DNA from 2 places in the Clostridium sp. TJA032 genome. Region 2 is predicted to be linked to the other one. Evidence: predicted binding sites of a transcription regulator. Region 2 holds the regulator's gene; the other holds the start of a gene.
The links. Region 2 encodes CtsR, which represses protease genes until heat stress. Its sites were predicted from a motif close to AAGGTCAANNAAGGTCAAAT; they were not measured.
Positions count from the first base shown of each region.

Region 1: clpB (ATP-dependent chaperone ClpB) is a predicted target of CtsR. The motif match lies at 1,241-1,260, and genes of this name have one in related genera.

Region 1 is NZ_JBZEFB010000001.1:754,818-758,253, reverse strand. Features, by position in the region: gene AC4FRL_RS03420 (GTP pyrophosphokinase) at 1-997, opposite strand, end outside; gene clpB (ATP-dependent chaperone ClpB) at 1,313-3,436, shown strand, end outside.
Region 2 is NZ_JBZEFB010000003.1:204,320-207,755, forward strand. Features, by position in the region: gene AC4FRL_RS09320 (protein arginine kinase) at 1-546, opposite strand, end outside; gene AC4FRL_RS09325 (hypothetical protein) at 550-1,050, opposite strand; gene AC4FRL_RS09330 (CtsR family transcriptional regulator) at 1,070-1,525, opposite strand; gene AC4FRL_RS09335 (MBL fold metallo-hydrolase) at 1,732-2,385, shown strand; gene fdxA (4Fe-4S ferredoxin) at 2,429-2,599, opposite strand; gene AC4FRL_RS09345 (PSP1 domain-containing protein) at 2,762-3,436, opposite strand, start outside.

The sequences.
Region 1 (3,436 bases), on a different contig from region 2:
TTGCATGGGCTAATTTTTTTCCTATAGAATTTGAAAAAGTAGAATCAAAGTTAAGGGAACTTGCCCCTATAGATAATTTATTTTTAAAAGAAATTGAATCTTTAAAAACTTCATTTAACCTAACAGAAGTATTTACAAAGGTATTATAATATTCCTGTGAGGTGTTACAGTTATTTTTTGTAAAAATATAATCTATTATTATATCACAGGCGTTTCTAAAATCTATAGAAATACCTAAATCATTTTTAACCTTAGAAGAATAAATATCGTAAATCATTTTAGATAATAACATTTCTATTCCTTCTTTTTTTAAGCCAACATTATTAGAACTATCCATATGAGTATTTACATGATTAAAAATTGTTAAAAGTTGATTATCTATTAAACAAAGATTATTTTTTATAGAGTTTAATATATTTTTATAAAACTTATCTCCTAAAATCATATTATAATTTTTATAAATTATCTTATGTTCTATTTCACCCCAAAAATTATTTACCATTGATTTTATTTGAAGTTCAAAATTATACTTTTCTCCTTCATTTAAAATAAAACCATCTATTCTGTAAAGTTCAAAACCATTTTTTTGTTTTAGAGGTTGTTTCTCTCTAAGGTCTAAAAAAATATTAGGATTTTGAGCGGAATAAGAAAAACCTTTTTCTCCTGTACAATTAAAAATAGTCTTTAAAAATTTAAAAATATGCTCCTCATCTTCTATAAATCTACATTCTATTCTAACCCCTATTAAGTCAGAAAGATTTTTAAATAAATCCTTAGGGGATTTAAATTTTATGTAATAATTATGCCTTATGATTTTTTCCTTTAAACTAGAGGCTGATTTTACTCTAGTTGATATGTTAAAAAAACCATCACAGGAATTTTCAAGCAGAGAATAGAAAAAATCATCTAATAAATTTGCACTATAGGCTAAATCTTTTTTCATATCCTTAAGTAATTCTAAAGTGCTTTTTGTAAAATCAAAAACTTTTAACTCCAAATTTAAGACACCCTCCTTTATTTATTTTTTAACAAACTTATTATATTTTAATAATACCAACATATAGAAAGTATAACAATAGAGTAATTTTAAATAATAAATATATAGAAGAACTTACAAAAATGAATAAATTCTTAATGAAATATCCTTATAATTAAATAATTATTACTTAAAACTTTTTTTTATAATAAATTGTAAGTAATTTTACCTTTAGATTAATAAATTATGAAAGTGAAAAATAGACTTTGACTTTCTTTGACTTTTATAGTATTATAGTAACAGAAGATAGAAAAAAGAGAATATTGAGGTGATAAAATGAATGCAGATAAAATGACATTAAGAGTACAACAAAGCTTAAACGATGCTTATGAAATAGCAGTTAAATATAATAATCAACAATTAGACGTAATTCACTTATTTTCAGCCTTAGTAAATCAAAAAGATGGCTTAATTCCTAATATATTTGAAAAAATGGGTGTTAATATAGATTCATTAAAGAGAGATATTCATGTTCAAATAGACAGGATGCCTAAGGTATTAGGGGAAGCAGCACAATCTTCAGGAGTTACTGCTACAAGAAGAATAAATGAAGTTTTAATAAAAGCAGAAGAAATTTCAAAGCAATTTGAAGATTCATACATAAGTGTTGAACATGTAATGCTTGCAATTATGGAAATAGATAAAAATGGTGTTATAGGAGAAATTTTAAGAAAGAATAATATAACTAAAGATGCTTTCTTAAAGGTTTTAAGTGAGGTTAGAGGTAGTCAAAGAGTTGACTCACAAGACCCTGAAGGAACTTATGAAGCTTTAGATAAATATGGAACTAACTTAATAGAACTTGTAAAACAACATAAATTAGATCCTGTAATAGGAAGAGATGAAGAAATAAGAAGGGCAGTTAGAATTCTTTCAAGAAAGACAAAAAACAATCCTATCTTAATAGGTGAGCCAGGTGTTGGTAAAACAGCTATAGTTGAAGGATTAGCAGAAAGAATTGTAAGAGGAGATGTTCCTGAAGGATTAAAAGATAAGGTAATTATCTCATTAGACATGGGTGCATTAATAGCTGGTGCTAAGTATAGAGGTGAATTTGAAGAAAGATTAAAAGCTGTTTTAAAAGAAGTTCAAAGCTCAGAAGGAAAAATAATCTTATTCATAGATGAAATTCACACAATAGTAGGTGCTGGTAAAACTGATGGAGCAATGGATGCTGGAAACTTAATAAAACCTATGCTTGCAAGAGGAGAGCTTCATTGTATAGGTGCTACAACTTTTGATGAATATAGACAATATATAGAAAAAGATAAAGCTTTAGAGAGAAGATTCCAACCTGTAATAGTTGAAGAACCAACAGTTGAAGAAACTATATCAATTTTAAGAGGATTAAAAGAAAGATTTGAAATTCATCATGGAATTAGAATTCATGATTCAGCAATAGTAGCTGCTGCAAAACTTTCACATAGATACATTCAAGATAGATATTTACCAGATAAAGCTATAGATTTAATAGATGAAGCTGGTGCTATGATAAGAAGTGAAATAGATTCTCTTCCAACTGAATTAGATATTATAAGAAGAAAAATCTTAATGCTTGAAACTGAAAAAGAAGCTTTATCAAAGGAAAATGATGAAGCATCTAAGGAAAGATTAGTTTCTTTAGAAAAAGAACTTGCAGAGCTTCAAGATAAAAATGATGAGATGACAATTAAGTATGAAAAAGAAAAATCTCATATTTCAGCAATTAGAGATTTAAAAGCTGAATTAGATGAAGCTAGAGGATTAGTTGAGAAATATGAAAGAGAGTACGATTTAAATAAAGTTGCAGAGCTTAAATATGGAAAAATTCCAGAGCTTGAAAGCAAAATAAAAGCACAAGAAGAAAGCATGGAAAAAGATAATGAGAATGCTTTATTAAAAGAAGAAGTTACTGAAAATGAAATTTCAGAAATAATTTCAAAATGGACTGGAATTCCTGTTACAAAATTAGTTGAAAGTGAAAGAGAAAAACTTTTAAGATTAGAAGAAGAATTAAGAGAAAGAGTAATAGGACAAGATGAAGCTACAACTGCAGTTGCAAATGCTGTAATAAGAGCTAGAGCAGGTCTTAAAGATGAAAGAAAACCAATAGGTTCATTTATATTCTTAGGACCTACAGGAGTTGGTAAAACAGAACTTGCTAAAACTTTAGCTAGAAACTTATTTGATAGCGAAGATAATATAGTAAGAATAGATATGTCTGAATATATGGAAAAACATGCAGTATCTAGACTAATAGGACCTCCTCCAGGATATGTAGGATATGAAGAAGGTGGACAATTAACAGAAGCTGTTAGAAGAAATCCATACTCAGTAATATTATTTGATGAAATAGAAAAAGCTCATGATGATGTATTTAACTTATTCCTTCAAATACTAGATGATGGTAGATTAACAGAT
Region 2 (3,436 bases):
AAAACCTTGTGTACTTAAATACTCTTTTAATAAATTTATTGAATTATAATAGCTTATTAAAGGAAGATGAATAAAAACACTTCCCCTTAAAGCAGTTCCTAAATTTTTTATATTTGATGTTAAGTATCCAAACTCCATATCAAAAGCATAATCTCTTCTTTCTTCTATAAAACTCTCTAACATATTTACTTTATTATAAATTTCATTTAAACTTAGTCCACCATTTGTACATTCTATCCCAATATGCTCATCTTCATTCAAAAACACATTAAAATCTCTCTTTTTTTCAAAGGTTATATATTTATTTTTTTCATGTATAAAATCAATATCCTTATATAAGATATCTTCCTCTTCTTTATCTTTAAATAAATAAGATTTCTCTAAAAAGTTCTTTTCTTTTAAAACCTCTATTACTAAGTTTAAAATTTCTGTATCTTCCTTAGGTTCTAAAGATTTTCTAAATTTAAGTCCTTCAAAATTTCTATAAATCTTAACTTTAGAAGCAATTATAATGCTATTATTAATAGGAGAAATATATTTAAACAAAATCTATTCCTCCCTTAATTCTTCTTTTAAATTTAAAATTTTCTTCTTTATAATAGTAGCTTCTTCAAACTTTTCTTTTAGTATATTAATTTTTAATTTTTCTTCTAAAATAGATAATTGTAATATTTTAAGCTCCTTACTTATAGTTTTAGGTTCCTTTCCTATATGTTTTAAACCTAAATTATTTGATGTTAAAAAATCTAATACATCTTCCCTAAAAATCTCATAACAGTTTTGACATCCTAAAAAATTATTTTTTTTAAAATCTCTAATATCTGTTCCACACTTATCACATAATAAATTTTTTCCTAAACTCCCCATTGAATCTATATACTTATTTAAATATGCTAAGAACTCATCTAACCCCTTATTTTCATCATCTAAGGTTAATTTCATTACCTCTAAAGCACACATTTCACAAAGCATAAAACTCTCATTTTTTCCTTTATTCTTTTTTAACAAATTAATTGTAGCTTTATTTTTATTACAATTATTACAAAGCAATATTTTCAACTCCTATAAATTACTTAAGTAATACCATAAGTAAAGCTTTGAATATATCTGCTCTAGTTTCATTTATATTTTTAGAACTTTGTAGCGTTCTATCATTTATAGCAACTTTAGTAAGATTTGCTGCTTTTTCATCAATTATATTATGTTCAAGCAAATTATCTATAATAGCTGCTGCATTATGGTATGTAATGCCTTTGCCTATCTCATCATAGATTAAATCTCTTCTATCTGCATGGACTTCATGAACTACCTTTTTTATAACAATGTAGCCTCCGCCACCCCTTCTACTTTCTATGAGATATCCTTTTTCATAAGTAAATCTAGTAGTTAAAACATAATTTATCTGTGAAGGTGCACATTTAAATTTTTCTGCTAATTCATTTCTTCTTATCATTAAATTATTATCTTCTGTTTCATCTAATAATTTTTTTAAAAAATCCTCTATTGAATCTGACAATTTAGCCATATATATCACTCCTCAAAATTTGACCTTTACTGACCTTAATACACAATATATATTAATACATTTGCCATACTTAATCAATGTAATACAGGAGCTAATAGATTATTTTTATATAAATGTTTTAATTTACCAAAATCATTCTTATATTTTATGTTTATTTCTATTATATGTGTCAATAATAAAAATAATTTTTATAGGAGGATTTTTTAATGAATATTTATTGGTTAGGACATTCCTGCTTTTTAATAAAAACAAACTTAGGAAAACGTATATTATTAGACCCCTTTGACTTTGATATAGGCTATAAGCCTTATAGAGGAGATATAGATTTGGTTACAATAAGTCATATGCATTTTGACCATAATTGCACAAAATATATAAAAGACAAAACAAAAATTTTAAAAGAATTAGTAAATTACGAAAACACCTTTTGTAAGGTAAAATCTTTCTTTTCTTTCCATGATAATTGTTTTGGTTTAAAAAGAGATAGAAATTTTATATTTAAAATAACCTGTGATAATTTAAATCTTTGTCATTTAGGAGACTTAGGTCATATGCTTTCTGAAAAGCAAATAGAACAACTAGGTAATATTGATATTTTATTTGTGCCTGTAGGAGAAGAATTTACTATTTCTATAGATGATTTAAAAAAGTTAATAAACAAGATAAATCCAAAATATATAATACCTATGCACTATAAAACAACTAAATTAAATTTTCAATTAAATACTATAGATAAATTTCTAATAAAAATGAAAGCATACCCTGTAATTAAAGAAAAAATACTTTCTGTTTCAGAAAATTCTTTACCTAATAAATCAACTATAAAAATATTAGATATTTCTTCTGAAGAAAGTATTTAAATATAATAAAAAAAGATCATCCTAAGATGATCTTTAAATAATATTATTCTTGAACTGGTGCACCTACTGGGCAAACATTAGCGCAGTTTCCGCATTCGATACAAGTATCTGCATCTATAACGAATTGAGTATCTCCTTGTGATATTGCATCTACAGGACACTCAGCAGCGCATGCTCCACAGCTTACACATGTGTCTAATATTTTGTATGCCATAATAAAACACCTCCTAAAATGTTGGTATAAAAATACCATATTTATATTATCACATTTCTTCTAACTTTTAAAGTATTTAATCTCTATATTTAAGCATATTTAGAGTATTCTAACAAAATTATAATAACTATGCTAAGAAATACCCCCATACCGTATTATTTTTTAATTTTCTTTTATTAAATTTTTAATTAAAGCCTTATCAGCTTCATCTGTAATTTCTAATCTAATATTGTTATCTTCAACTTCACCTTCATAAGTTCCTGAAATTAATTTTACATCATACATTTTAAAGTCTTGTATAATCTCTTCATTCTTTCTTGGTAACTTCACTCTTACTAATTCTTTTAAAACATTATTAGCTACAACTTCACCTTTTCCAAATTCAGTTTCAACTATAGAACCTACTCTTGGAAGTTCTTTTCTTATTTCTTCATAAGTACTTTGTTCATAATTTAAACAACACATAAGTCTACCACATATTCCTGATATTTTAGTAGGATTTAATGATAAACTTTGCTCTTTAGCCATTTTTATTGAAACAGATGCAAAATCTCCTAAGAAGGTAGAACAACAAAGAGGTCTTCCACAAGGACCAAGTCCTCCTATCATCTTAGCTTCATCTCTAACACCTATTTGTCTAAGCTCTATTCTAGTTTTAAATATAGTTGCTAAATCCTTTACTAATTCTCTAAAATCAACTCTACCTTCAGCTGTAAAATAAAATATTACCTTATTATTATCAAAAGTATATTCTACATCTATTAATTTCATTACTAAATTATGTTCTTCTATCTTTTTTAAACATATTTCAAAAGCTTCAACTTCTTTAGCCTTATT